DNA from 3 places in the Streptomyces sp. NBC_00704 genome. Region 3 is predicted to be linked to each of the others. Evidence: riboswitches for the same ligand, from Rfam matches in the RefSeq annotation. Region 3 holds a riboswitch; each other region holds the start of a gene.

Region 1 (4,673 bases), 2.8 Mb from region 3:
ACTTCGCCTTCCCGCTGCCCATCTACGCCATCTGCGACCTGCTGGGCGTCCCGCGCGAGGACCAGGACGACTTCCGGGACTGGGCGGGCATGATGATCCGGCACGGCGGCGGGCCGCGTGGCGGGGTCGCGCGGTCGGTGAAGAAGATGCGCGGCTATCTGCTGGAGCTCATCCACCGCAAGCGCGCGGAGCTGCCCGCTCGGCCGGCGCCGGGCGAGGACCTCATCTCCGGTCTCATCCGCGCCTCCGACCAGGGTGAGCACCTCACCGAGAACGAGGCCGCCGCCATGGCGTTCATCCTGCTGTTCGCGGGTTTCGAGACGACGGTGAACCTCATCGGCAACGGCGCCTACGCCCTCCTCACCCACCCCGAGCAGCGTGCGCGCCTGCAGAGGTCGCTCGCCGGGGACGACGGCGAGCCCTCCCTGCTGGAGACGGGCATCGAGGAACTCCTGCGCTACGACGGGCCCGTGGAACTGGCGACCTGGCGGTTCGCGACCGAGCCGCTGCGGATCGGCGGGCAGGACATCGCGCCGGGCGACCCCGTCCTCGTCGTCCTCGCGGCGGCGGACCGCGACCCGGCGCGGTTCGCGGACCCCGATGTGCTGGATCTGTCCCGTCGTGACAACCAGCACCTCGGCTACGGCCACGGCATCCACTACTGCCTGGGCGCCCCGCTGGCCCGGCTGGAGGGACGGACCGCGCTCGCCACTCTCCTCACACGGCTGCCCGATCTCCGACTGGCGGCGGATCCGGCCGAGTTGAGGTGGCGGGGCGGGCTCATCATGCGCGGGCTGCGGACGTTGCCGGTGGAGTTCGCTCCGGAACGTTCCGGCTCCGGACAGGCCCGGATCTGAGCGAAAGTCAGCCGGAGTGTGACCGTTCTACGGAGCAAAGGTGACCGGTCCTCAACTCTGTGATCTTCACGTGATCTGCGCGGCATGAACTTGTGACAAGTGATCGTCTGCCTATACGTTCACTCGTCAGCGCGACGGGCCGGTCTCGGACGCCGCGCCGGTCACTGCTGTCCACAGAAAGGCCCTCGCATGCTCTCCGGGAACGGTCGGCACCGTCGCCCCCGTCAGGCTCCGGCCCTCCTCGTCGCGGCCGGGGTGACCGGTTCGGCCATCGCCATCCCGCTGCTGGCCGCCTCCGGCGCCAGCGCCGCCGACGGCACGGTGTGGGACAAGGTGGCGCAGTGCGAGACCGGCGGCTCGTGGAGCGCCGACAAGGGCGACGGCGAGCTCGGCGGTCTGAGCCTCAGCCAGAAGGACTGGGAGACGTACGGGGGGCTCGACTACGCGACCCGTCCCGACCTGGCCAGCCGCAACCAGCAGATCGCGGTGGCGCAGAAGGTGCTCGCGGCGCAGGGCATCGGCGCGTGGGGGACCTGCGGGCTGACGTCCGGCCTCACCAAGGCGAACGGCGCGCTGCCCGTGGACACCGGCCTGGCGGACGACTCCTCCGGCTCGGCCTCCTCCGGACTGTCCGATCTGTCCCGAGGGCTGTCCGGATCGTCCGGTTCCGGGTCGTCGGACTCGACGGGCTCCACCGGCGGTGCGGACGGTTCGGGTGACGGCTCGTCCGGCGCGGACGGATCGTCCGACTCGTCCGACTCGACCACCGATCCCAGCGGTTCGCCCTCGGAGTCCGCTTCCTCCTCTTCCTCGGCTTCATCCTCTTCGTCCCCTTCGGCCTCTTCCTCCGCCGCGGGTGACTCCACCGGCTCCGCCGCGGGCAAGGGGGCGGGTGCTGCGGGCGACGGATCCTCCACGGTCACCCCGGAAGTGAACGAGTCGGACAATTCGGGCCAGGATGTGGGCTCTTGGAGTCTCGTCGACACCGGCTCCCTCGGCGCCGGCCGGCACCGCGGGCCCACCGCCGACGAGGACACGGCCAAGAGCGCCACGAACGTCGCGCCGAGCGGCACCGCCCCCGCCACCGCCGGCCGGCACGCCGCGGCCACCTACGTCGTCCAGGAGGGGGACTCGCTCGCGTCCATCGCCGACTCCCTTGGCCTCGACGGCGGATGGCGCGGCCTGTACGCCGAGAACAAGGACCTCATCGGCGGCGACCCGAGCGACATCGCGCCCGGTCAGACCCTCGACACAGGGGCCTAATAGGGCGCAAAACCCGGTAAATACAGCGGGAGTTCACGTCACGCTTCGCGCCGAATGTCCGGTTTGGTGAAAGTGTGGGATGAGTCTCAGAAGCCCTGATCGTCTTTGAAATTCGGCGGATCACGTGTCTACGGTCGAGGCCGCTCGGCAACCCGAGCCCCGGCCGTCGCAACGCCGAATCCTGCCAGCGGCAGTCCGGGAACAGTCGTCGCGTCAAGCGCCGTAGGCAGGAGCGGGGGACCCAAGGTAAGCGCCGGGACCGGCTGTAGAGGCTGGATCCGGCTTGGGGTGAAGTCACCCCTCCGGGAAGCGATCGCTTCCGTGGAGGAGTGACCGGGCAACTCACACGGCCCGAACCCGACAGCTCACCTCGCAGGCGTCGGTGAGGGGATCCACCATGCTGTTTTCCGCCAAGGGCAAGCACCGTCGTCCGTCCAAGGCCACCCGCGCCGCCGCTCTGGCCGGCGTCACCGGTGTCGCCATCGCCGCCCCGCTGATGGCGGCCGGCAGCGCCTCCGCCGCCACCGCCTCCGAGTGGGACACGGTCGCCCAGTGCGAGTCCGGCGGCAACTGGTCCATCAACACCGGCAACGGCTACTACGGCGGCCTTCAGTTCTCCGCCTCCACCTGGGCCGCGTACGGCGGCACGCAGTACGCCGCGCAGGCCAACCAGGCCTCCAAGTCGCAGCAGATCTCCGTCGCCGAGAAGGTGCTCGCCTCCCAGGGCAAGGGCGCCTGGCCGGTGTGCGGCACGGGCCTGTCCGGCGCCTCGTACAACGGCGGCTCCGACTCCTCGAACTCCTCCGGTTCGTCCAGCTCCTCCAACTCCTCGGACAGCGGCAGCAGCGCCCGCTCGACCGAGAAGCAGAGCGCCTCGCGCTCCACCGACCGTCCGGCCGCCACCAAGAAGTCCAAGACGGTCACCACCCCGACCGGCAAGAAGGTCAAGAAGGGCGACGGCGAGTACAAGGTCGTCAAGGGCGACACCCTCAGCTCCATCGCCGAGAAGCACAAGGTCAAGGGCGGCTGGCACAAGCTGTTCGAGCTGAACAAGGACATCGTCGAGGACGCGAACCTCATCTTCCCGGGCCAGCAGCTGCACCTGAAGTGACAGCCGGCTCCCCGGGAAGCCACAGCTCTCCCACGGCCGAGGCCCGCACACTTCGGGCCTGACGAGGTCCTGATGAAGGCCTGGCGAGGGCCTCATGAGGACCCGGTGAGGGCCGCCCCCGTCCCCACGGGCTCCCCGCTCCGGTGCGTGTTCCCCCGTACGCACCGGAGCGGGGTTTCTCTTTGTCCGGACGCCCGTCCGCGGGCCCCCGTCGGCCTTTCTCGGCCACCCCCTTTGTTCCGGGCGTGAACAATGGGTACGGTCTGTCTGTCCACGGGACGGTCGGTCGGCTGCCGACGGCCCGGGGACGGTTAGGCTCTAGTCGCAAGGCCCGCCGCGGTCCGTCACGGCCCGCGGGCCCCGCACAACCAGCGTCACATCCCAAGAAGGAGATGCTCGTGCCGTCCATCGACGTCGTCGTAGCCCGGGAAATCCTGGACTCCCGAGGCAACCCCACGGTCGAGGTCGAGGTCGGCCTCGACGACGGCAGCACGGGTCGTGCCGCCGTACCGTCCGGCGCTTCCACCGGCGCCTTCGAGGCCGTCGAGCTCCGCGACGGCGACCCCAACCGCTACCACGGCAAGGGTGTCGAGAAAGCCGTCCTCGCCGTCATCGAGCAGATCGGCCCGGAGCTCGTCGGCTACGACGCCACCGAGCAGCGCCTGATCGACCAGGCCATGTTCGACCTGGACGCCACCGACAACAAGGGCTCCCTCGGCGCCAACGCCATCCTCGGCGTCTCGCTCGCCGTCGCCCACGCCGCCTCCGAGGCCAGCGACCTGCCGCTGTTCCGCTACCTGGGCGGCCCGAACGCGCACCTGCTGCCCGTTCCGATGATGAACATCCTGAACGGCGGCTCGCACGCCGACTCCAACGTGGACATCCAGGAGTTCATGATCGCCCCGATCGGCGCGGAGTCCTTCTCCGAGGCGCTGCGCTGGGGCGCCGAGGTCTACCACACCCTCAAGAAGGTGCTGAAGACCAAGGGCCTGTCCACCGGTCTCGGCGACGAGGGCGGCTTCGCCCCGAACCTGGAGTCCAACCGCGCCGCGCTCGACCTCATCATCGAGGCCATCCAGCAGGCCGGTTACGTCCCCGGCGAGCAGATCGCGCTCGCCCTCGACGTGGCCGCGTCCGAGTTCTACAAGGACGGCGCGTACGAGTTCGAGGGCAAGTCCCGCTCGGCCGCCGAGATGACCGAGTACTACGAGGAGCTCGTCTCCGCGTATCCGCTGGTCTCCATCGAGGACCCGCTGTTCGAGGACGACTGGGCCGGCTGGAAGGTCATCACCGACAAGCTGGGCGACAAGGTCCAGATCGTCGGCGACGACCTCTTCGTCACCAACCCCGAGCGCCTCGCCCGCGGCATCGAGGAGGGCTCCGCGAACGCCCTGCTCGTCAAGGTCAACCAGATCGGCTCGCTGACCGAGACGCTGGACGCC
Region 2 (4,673 bases), 2.3 Mb from region 3:
TCGTAGGTGTCGCGCGAGACCAGGTTGTAGTGGGGCTGGAGGGCGACGTACCGGGCCAGGCCCTCGCGGTCGGAGAACTCCAGGGACTCCTGGAGGCGCTCGGGAGAGATGTTGGAGGCGGCGATGTGCCGCACCTTGCCCGCCCGCACCAGCTCGTCGAGCGCGCCGACGATCTCCTCGACCGGCACCTCGGTCTTGTCGAAGTGGGTGTAGTAGAGGTCGATGCGGTCGGTGCCCAGCCGGCGGAGGGAGGCGTCGGCGGCGGCCTTGATGTTGTCGGCGGACAGGCCGGGGAACTCGGGGTGCTGGCTCACCTTGGTGGCGATGACCACGTCGTCGCGGTTGCCCCGCGCCTTCACCCACCTGCCGATGACGATCTCGGACTCACCGCCCGAGTTGCCGTCGACCCAGGCGGAGTAGGAGTCGGCGGTGTCGACGAAGTTGCCGCCGGCGGCCGCGTAGGCGTCGAGCACGGCGAAGGAGGCCGCCTCGTCCGCCGTCCAGCCGAAGACGTTGCCGCCGAGGGCGAGCGGGAAGACCTCGAGGTCGGAGGAGCCGAGAGTGCGCAGAACAGTCATGGTTCAACTCAACGGTCACCACGCCCGCGCCCATTCCGCCCGTACCGCGAAGAACATGTGAACAGCCGCGCCGCACCCGGCACGACCGGGTCTGCCCGGCGCGGCTTCAGGGGTGTACTCGGCGGCGTGTACTCGGCGGCGTGCCGCGCCACATGCTCCAGGGCGCCCGTCCCAGGGCGCCCGTCGGGCACATCCTCAGGGACGTTCCGGACGGGCGCCCCAGGGGTGTCTCAGGGGTTGAGGCCCTTGCCGCGCAGCCAGGCCGCCGGGTCGATGCCGGTGGGGTTGCCGTCCGGGTGCACCTCGAGGTGGAGGTGGGCGCCGGTGACGTTGCCGGTCGCGCCCACGCGGCCGATCACGTCACCGGTGGCCACTTTCTGGCCGACGCTGACGTTGATCGACGACTGGTGGCAGAACCACAGCTCGGTGCCGTCGTCCAGAGTGAGGATGGTGCGGTAGCCGTAGGAACCGGCCCAGCCCGCCTCGGTGACGGTGGCGCTGTGGACAGCCTTGATGAGGGTGCCGGTGGGCGCGGCGAAGTCGAGACCGGTGTGGTAGCCGGAGGACCAGAGGGAGCCGGCCTGCCCGAAGGTCGAGGTGATCGTGTACGAGGAGGTCGGCAGCGTGTACTGCTTGGCCAGCTCGGCGAGACGCGCGGCCTCGGCCTTCTCGGCGGCTTCCTCGGCGGCCTTCTTCTTCGCGGCGGCGGCCTTGGCGCGCGCTTCCTTCTCGGCCTTGGCGACGGCGTCGGCCTCGGCCTTCTTCGCGTCGGCCGCCGCCTTGACCTCGTACTGGGTGTGCTGCGACTCGACCTGCGCCATGATCCGGCTGCGCAGGGCCTCGCCCGCGTCGGCGGCGCCGCTGTCGTCGGCGTCGGTGGTGTCGACGGCGGTCTCGGACCCGAAGGCGCTCAGGGCGGACGCGGTCTCCGGGGCGGGTTCGTCGTCGGAGATGAGGGAGCCGACGTTCGGCAGGTCCGGTATCGAGATGGAGACCGGGGCCTTGCCGGTGTTGGCGCTGGCCATCCCGCCCGCGCTGACCGCGGCTATGACGCCGACGCCGAGGACGGTGGAGCTGCGGGCGAACCCGCCGCCGCGCTGCTTGGCGACCCGGTGCTTGCCCCGGACCGGGCGGACGGAGTCCGCGGTGGGGTTCCACTCCTCCCAGGGACCCTCGTCGGTGCGGTGGTCGCCGTAGCCGAAGGAGTCGGCGGACCACTGGCTCGGCGCGTACGGGGCCTCGGGGGCAGGCGGGTTGGACGCCACGAGGGCGCGCTCCTTTCCTTCCGTCGCCTACCGGGTTAGCTGACGGGTTCGGAGCGGGAAGGTCTCCTACGCGCGTATACCGGTCGTGGACTCTGCGAGTTCACGACGGCTTCCGCGTGATTCACCCCAAGGTGGTGGTTCCCCGGTTCCCTTGCGGGATTCGGCGCGTGCGCACGGAGCCGGCTCTGGTGCCGGCTGGGACGGCCGCGCTGCGTTATCGAACGTTAATAGACCCGGGGGTGGGTTTCCAAGCTCTTCTGCTTGATCAACAACATTTCCGACCTGGACTTTCAGGCCATCAGCGGCCGAAAACGGGCGAGTTGACCCCGGCCTCGCACGCCCCCGTGGCCACAGGCGTTCTGACGGCGACTCAGCACCCGTGCACAGGGCGGCCGTACGGTCACGCACCGTGAGGGGGAGGTTCGGGGGAAACGCACCGAGGGCCGGAACCCTTTCGGATTCCGGCCCTCGGCCTTCAGTAGCGGGGACAGGATTTGAACCTGCGACCTCTGGGTTATGAGCCCAGCGAGCTACCGAGCTGCTCCACCCCGCGTCGTTGTGACTCCAGTCTACGCTACTTCCGGGGCCCCGATGACCACGCTCCCGGACGCCTCACATCAGGGCGCCTCACACCAGGTGCCGGTTGGGGGCCTTCGCCCGCTCCTCGTACTCCGGCAGGAGGAGGACGTCGACGCCCGCGGCCGTCAGCAGACCGGCGCCGTCCGCCTCGGTCACGAAGGTGTCCGGCTCCCGCCAGGCCGTGACCACCCGGCGCACGCCCGCGTCGAGGATGAGCCGGGCGCAGGGGGCGGGCCGGGAGGAGCGGCGGGCGCAGGGTTCGAGGCTGCTGTAGACGGTGGCCGTGCGCAGGCGCGGGTCGGCGGGGCCGAGCTTGGCGAGGGCGGCCTCCTCGGCGTGCGCGAGCGGGTCGCCGGCCTCGCGGGAGTGCCCGCGGGCGAGTTCCGTCCCGTCGGCGGCGACGATCACCGCGCCGACGCTGAACGCCGTGTCCGAGGGCGGGCACTGGGCGGCCAGCTCGCAGGCCAGGGCGAGCCAGTGCCGGTCGGCCGCGGCGGCGAGCGGTCCGGCGCCGGGGGCGGTGGGCTCGTAGCGGTGCAGGACGACGTCCTCGATGCGCCGGGTCTCCACCAGGCGCAGGCGTCCGCCCTGGTAGCCGCCGGGCCCGAAGAGGCGGGGCGCGTCCGGGTCGCCCACGAACAGCGGGGCGAGGACGAGCTGGAGTTCGTCGGCGAGCCCCTGCAAGAGCAGCTGGGTGTGGACGGTTCCGCCGCCCTCGACCATGAGGCGTCGCACGCCGAGTTCGTCGTGGAGGTGGGTGAGGAGGCGGCGCCAGTCCAGTTCGGGGCCGAGCGGGACGAGGTCGGCGGCGATGCCGAGCGCGCGGGCCCGTTCGGCGCCCTTGTCCGTCGTGTACAGGGCCTTCGCGCCGCCCGTGTGCCAGAAGTTCGCGTCGGGGTCCAGGTCGCCGGAGCCGCTGACGGTGACCTTGAGGGGGTACGGGGGCCGTCCGGCGGCGACGCGGGCGGCGCGGCGCTCGGGGGAGTTCACGAGGAGGCGGGGGTTGTCGGCGCGGATCGTGCCGGCGCCGATGAGGACGGCGTCCACGGAGGCCCGTACGGCGTCGACGCGGTCGAAGTCGGCGGGGCTCGAGAGCAGCAGCCGCTCGGGGCCGGTGTCGTCCAGGTAGCCGTCGAGGGAGACGGCGGCGGACAGCAGGACGTACGGGTACGGCATCGACGTGCTCCCGGGCTATGTCTTCCGACGGCGATCTTGGTTCAAGTTTGAAACAAACCTACACTGGGGGCATGACGACCCGCTGGCTCACCCCCGAGGAGCAGCGCGCCTGGCGCGCGTACGTTGCCGGCTACCTCCTGCTGGAGGACGCGATCGACCGGCAGCTCCAGCAGGACGCGGGCATGCCCCACCCGTACTACTCCATCCTCGCCAACCTCTCCGAGACCCCGGAGCGGCGGCTGCGGATGACCGATCTCGCGGAGCGGCTGAAGATCACCCGCAGCCGGCTGACCTACGCGGTGTCCCGGCTGGAGAAGGACGGGCTGGTGAGGCGCGAGGAGTGCCGCTGGGACAAGCGCGGCACCGTCGCGGCGCTGACCGACGAGGGCATGGCGGTGCTGCGGGACGCGGCCCCCGGCCATGTCGCGACCGTCCGGGCCGCCCTGTTCGACCGGCTCACCCCCGAGCAGGTGGGGCAGTTGGAGGAGATCTTCACGCAGGTCGCCCGGGGGTTCCAGGGCGACGGGGAGAACGAGGCGGCGCCCGAGGACCTCCCCTGGCGCCGGCGTTCGACGCCCTGCTCCGGGACGCAGTGAGCCGCGTCACACGACCGTTGCTTCAAATTTCAAGCATGGGGTAGGGTCTCGTCTCGTCGGATGTGCTTCAAATCTGAAGCAGTAGCCGACACGGCACCACCGCATCACGGCATCACCGCATCACCGCATCACCACGTCATTCGCCCCCGGACCCGGGAGACCCGCATGCCCGACACCCCCGCCGCCACCCCGCGCGCCCGCGTCCGGGTTCCGCTGCGCTTCCACGACGGCTACTCGGTCGACGCCGAACTCGTCACCTTCCACGGGCTGACCGACAGCCTGGAGCACGTCGCCGTCGTGCTCGGCGACCCCGCGCCCGGCGCCACCCCGCTGGTCCGGCTGCACTCCGAATGCCTCACCGGCGACGCGTTCGGCTCCGCCCGCTGCGACTGCGGCCCCCAACTGCGCGAGGCCGTCGAGCGGATAGCGGCGACGGGCGGCGTCCTGCTCTACCTCCGCCAGGAGGGGCGCGGCATCGG
Region 3 (4,673 bases):
GGCGGGGAGCACCTCGGCGGCGAAGCGGCGGATGGCGCGCTCGCGCGCGACGGCGGCGATGTGTTCGAGGAGCGCCGAGGCGACGCCGCGGCCCTGGTGGGCGTCCTGCACGAGGAAGGCGACCTCGGCCTCGTCGGCGGGCGAGGTGGCGGCCATGCCGTCCGGCCCGATGCGGTCGTAGCGCACGGTGGCGATGAACTCGCCGCCCACGGTGGCCGCGAGCCCCACCCGGTCCACGAAGTCGTGGTGCGTGAAGCGGTGGACGTCCTTGGCGGACAGCCGCGGGTAGGGCGCGAAGAAGCGGTAGTACTTCGACTCGTCCGACACCTGCTCGTAGAAGCTGACCAGGCGCTCGGCGTCGTCGGCGGTGATGGGGCGGATGCGTGCGGTGCCGCCGTCGCGCAGCACCACGTCGGCCTCCCAGTGGGCGGGGTACTCGGGCCGGTCCGACGCGCTCTGCATGGGCCCCAGAGTACGGCTCGCGTACGACAACGGCGCGAGGCAGTCTGTGGGGGCGGGCGGCGGATCGAGGCCGCGATCCGGCGACCGCCGCGGGTGAGGCCGAGCCTGGCTCTCCCTCACACGCGCCACGTATGGAACACTGGTCTAGACAACCTGAACCTGAAGGGCAGCATCACATGGCTGAGCGCCGCGTCAACGTCGGCTGGGCCGAGGGCCTCCACGCCCGCCCCGCTTCCATCTTCGTCCGGGCCGCCACGGCCGCAGGCATCCCCGTGACGATCGCCAAGGCCGACGGCAACCCCGTCAACGCGGCCTCCATGCTGGCCGTCCTCGGCCTGGGCGCCCAGGGCGGCGAGGAGATCGTCCTCGCCTCCGACGCCGAGGGCGCGGACGCCGCCCTCGACCGGCTGGCCAAGCTGGTCGCCGAGGGCCTCGAGGAACTCCCCGAGACCGTCTGAGCACGTCGCCTTTTCGGCGAAGGGCCCGTCCGAAATCATCGGGCGGGCCCTTCGCATTTCCCGTTCACGGACGACAATTCCGTTCACGGGCAGGGAAGAACAACCCCCGAGAATTATCCCCCTCTTTGTATACGGCCTCCGCGTTAATTCCGAATTCCCGACGTGTTTACGGGATGTTGCGAGGTCCTCACACGGTCGGCGCGCCCCGGGCCGCCGGGAAAGCGCAGTCGGTGCGCCGGCGTCGACCGCTCGGTGTGCAGCGCCGTGATCGCCCGCGCGCGCTCCCCGTCCCCGCGCGTCACCGCGTCCACGATCGCGCCGTGCTCCGCCCAGGACTCCACCGGATCGGCCGGGGCGTCCACCGTGTACATCCAGGCGATCTTGTGGCGCAGCTGGGTGAGCATCGACGTCAGGGCGGGGCTGCCGCAGGACTGGGCGAGCGTCTCGTGGAACCAGCCGCCCAAGGAGCGCAGGTCGTCGCTGCTGCCCCTCCTGGCCCGCTCCTGGCCCAGCCGGACGAGTCCGCGCAGCACCTTCAGATGGGCCTCGGTGCGCCGTTCCGCGGCCCGGCAGGCGCCGAGCGGCTCCAGCAGCATGCGCATCTCCAGCAGGTCTCCGGCCTCCTGCTCGGTCGGCTCCGCGACGCACGCGCCCGCGTGCCGCCGCGTGACCACGAAGCCCTCGGCCTCCAGCGTGCGCAGCGCCTCGCGGACGGGGACGCGGGAGACCCCGTAGCGGCGGGCGAGGAGTTCCTCGGTGAGGCGGCTGCCGCGCTCGTAGACGCCCGCGACGATGTCGTCCCGGACGGCCGTGCACACCGAGTGCGCCGGAATACGCATGACGGACCTCCGCCTTAATCCCCGTGAAACGCCGACGAGCGGCGCGCTTTCATCGACTCTATTGCAGCGGACGGGAATTTCCGACGGCGGGCCGTAATCCATGAATATTTTTTGGACGGAGCGCCCCGGGAAACGGCAAAGCCCCGGCCGAAGGGCCGGGGCTCGACGATCTGCCGTCGTGCGTCGTGTCAGACGTTCACGCCGTGGTTGCGGAGATAGGCGACCGGGTCCATGTCGGAGCCGTACTCCGGGGTGGTGCGGGCCTCGAAGTGCAGATGCGGGCCGGTGACGTTGCCGGTGTCGCCGGAGAAACCGATGCGCTGCCCCGGGGTGACCTGCTGCCCCACCGACACCTCGATGGACGACAGGTGACCGTACTGGGTGTACGTCCCGTCGTGCATCCGGATGACGACCTGGTTGCCGTAGGCCCCGCCCCAGCCGGCCTCGACCACGGTGCCGGAGCCGACCGCGTGCACGGTCGTGCCGTTGGCGGCGTGGAAGTCGATGCCCGTGTGGCTGCCGGAGGACCACAGCGAGCTGCTGGCCTGGTAGCCGGTGGAGACGTAGGAGCCGGCGATCGGCATCACGAAGGTGTTCAGGCGCTTGCGCTCGGCCTCGCGGGCGGCACGCACGCGTGCCTCGCGCTCCTCCACGGCCTTCTTGGCGGCGGCCTGCCGGGCGGCCTCCTCGAAGGCGGCCCGCTTCTGGACGGCGACCTGGTCGTCGATCTGCTCGACGACGGACTCGCCGGCGGTGACGACGGGGATCAGCCCGGTCTGCTCGGGGGTGGGCTCGGCGGCGAAGGCCGGGGCCGAGGCGACGGTGGCCATCACACCGGTGGTGGTGAGCGCCGCGACGCCCGCCGCGCGGACGGTGGTGCGCTGCATCCGGCTGGGCCGACGATGCTTCCCGGTGGCGCAGGTGAACGCCATGAAGTCAGCGGTGTCCTTTCCTTCCCTCTCGCCTACCGGGTTAGCTGACGGGTTCGGAGCAGGAAGGTCTCCTACGGACCCCCTCGCGTTCGCGCGGGCGTCCGATTCACCCCAGGGACTTCACAAGTGGGTCCCCGGCTCCCCTGGCTCGCGCCATGCGGGGACTCGGCGATGGCTGTCCGGTGCCACGGATGCGGCGCGGTGCCTGACGAACAGCCCGGATGACGCTAAGCGGCGCGGGTTTCAATCCTCAAACGAATCACGGGTTTTGTAGCGCATCCCACAGCACAGACCGGCGACTCCACCCCAATTCGGGCACATGAGGGTCTCAATTCCCTCACGCGAGGGCCCCGGTGACGCTCACGTCGACCGGGGCCCCACGCGCGTGCCGTCACCGCGCTACTCCGCGGAGACGACCTTCACCTCACCGATGCCGAGGGCCTCGACCGGCTCCCGGATCTGCGCCGCGTCGCCCACCAGGACCGTCACCAGCCGGTCCACCGGGAAGGCGTTGACGGCCGCCGCGGTGGCCTCGACCGTGCCCGTCGCGGCGAGCTGCCGGTACAGCGTCGCCTGGAAGTCGTCGGGCAGGTGCTGCTCCACCTGGTCGGCGAGCGTGCCCGCCACGGCCGCGGCGGTCTCGAACTTCAGCGGCGCCACCCCGACCAGGTTCTGCACGGCGACGTCCCGCTCCGCGTCGGTCAGGCCCTCGGCGGCCAGGGTGCGCAGCACCTTCCACAGGTCGTCCAGCGCGGGACCGGTGTTGGGGGTGTCCACGGAGCCGCTGATGGCGAGCATCGCGGCGCCCGAGCCGTCCGGCGCGGAGCGCAGGACCTGCCCGAAGGCGCGGACCCCGTACGTGTAGCCCTTCTCCTCGCGCAGGACGCGGTCCAGGCGGGAGGTCAGCGTGCCGCCGAGGCAGTACGTGCCGAGCACCTGGGCGGGCCACACGCGGTCGTGCCGGTCCGCGCCGATCCGGCCGATCAGCAGCTGCGTCTGGACGGCGCCGGGGCGGTCCACGATGACGACCCTGCCCCTGTCGTCGGCGGTCACCGGCGGCACCGGCCGCGGCTCGGCCGTAGAGCCCGTCCAGGCGCCCAGGGTGTCGCCCAGGAGCTCCGCCAGGCCGACGCCGGTCAGATCGCCCACGATCACGGCGGTGGCCGTCGCCGGGCGGACGTGCCGGTCGTAGAAGGCGCGCACGGCGGCGGAGTCGATCTTCTCGACCGTCTCCGCGCTGCCCTGGCGCGGGCGCGACATGCGCGCGGTGGCCGGGAACAGCTCCTTGGAGAGCTCCTTGGCGGCGCGCCGGGCGGGGTTGGCCAGCTCGTGCGGGATCTCGTCCAGGCGGTTGCGGACGAGACGCTCCACCTCGCTGTCGGCGAACGCGGGGGCGCGCAGCGCGTCGGCGAGCAGGCCCAGGCCCTTGGCCAGCCGCGAGGCCGGCACCTCGAGGCTGAGGCGGACGCCGGGATGGTCGGCGTGCGCGTCCAGAGTGGCTCCGCAGCGCTCCAGTTCGGCGGCGAACTCCTCGGCGGAGTGCTTGTCGGTGCCCTCGGAGAAGGCGCGCGCCATGATCGTGGCGACGCCGTCGAGACCGGCCGGCTCGGCGTCCAGGGGCGCGTCGAGGATGACCTCGACGGCGACGACCTGCTGGCCGGGGCGGTGGCAGTGCAGCACGGTCAGACCGTTGTCCAGCGTGCCGCGCTCGGGCGCGGGGAACGCCCACGGCTTGGCCTCGCCCGCCCGGGGCTGGGGGTGGAAGTCCATCGTGGCGAGCTCGGTCACCGGGCCGCCTCCTCGTTCTCGTCCTGGTCGGCGGGGGCTTCGGCGGCGGTCGGCTCGTAGACGAGCACCGCGCGGTTGTCGGGGCGCAGACGGGCCTTGGCGACCTCCCGCACCTCCTCGGGCGTCACGTCCAGCACCCGCTGGACGGCGGTGAGGGCGAGCTGCGGATCGCCGAACAGGACCGCGAAGCGGCA

The links. A riboswitch is a leader RNA that binds a small molecule or an ion and turns the genes downstream of it on or off. The one in region 3 is predicted to bind cyclic di-AMP.
Region 1: linked by a shared signal. The riboswitch ahead of OG802_RS14415 (transglycosylase family protein) and the one ahead of OG802_RS26770 (M23 family metallopeptidase) in region 3 are both predicted to bind cyclic di-AMP.
Region 2: linked by a shared signal. The riboswitch ahead of OG802_RS16840 (M23 family metallopeptidase) and the one ahead of OG802_RS26770 (M23 family metallopeptidase) in region 3 are both predicted to bind cyclic di-AMP.

What each region holds. Positions count from the first base shown of each region.
Region 1 is NZ_CP109000.1:3,307,256-3,311,928, reverse strand. It holds gene OG802_RS14425 (cytochrome P450 family protein) at 1-857, shown strand, start outside; gene OG802_RS14420 (transglycosylase family protein) at 1,047-2,120, shown strand; cyclic di-AMP (ydaO/yuaA leader) riboswitch at 2,329-2,514, shown strand; gene OG802_RS14415 (transglycosylase family protein) at 2,518-3,231, shown strand; gene eno (phosphopyruvate hydratase) at 3,624-4,673, shown strand, end outside.
Region 2 is NZ_CP109000.1:3,875,877-3,880,549, forward strand. It holds gene OG802_RS16835 (aldo/keto reductase) at 1-578, opposite strand, end outside; gene OG802_RS16840 (M23 family metallopeptidase) at 809-1,843, opposite strand; cyclic di-AMP (ydaO/yuaA leader) riboswitch at 1,853-2,019, opposite strand; tRNA gene OG802_RS16845 (tRNA-Met) at 2,323-2,396, opposite strand; gene OG802_RS16850 (dihydrofolate reductase family protein) at 2,471-3,598, opposite strand; gene OG802_RS16855 (MarR family winged helix-turn-helix transcriptional regulator) at 3,670-4,194, shown strand; gene OG802_RS16860 (GTP cyclohydrolase II) at 4,360-4,673, shown strand, end outside.
Region 3 is NZ_CP109000.1:6,152,417-6,157,089, reverse strand. It holds gene OG802_RS26785 (bifunctional acetate--CoA ligase family protein/GNAT family N-acetyltransferase) at 1-462, opposite strand, end outside; gene OG802_RS26780 (HPr family phosphocarrier protein) at 639-920, shown strand; gene OG802_RS26775 (GntR family transcriptional regulator) at 1,064-1,759, opposite strand; gene OG802_RS26770 (M23 family metallopeptidase) at 1,948-2,691, opposite strand; cyclic di-AMP (ydaO/yuaA leader) riboswitch at 2,706-2,872, opposite strand; gene OG802_RS26765 (M16 family metallopeptidase) at 3,091-4,479, opposite strand; gene OG802_RS26760 (M16 family metallopeptidase) at 4,476-4,673, opposite strand, start outside.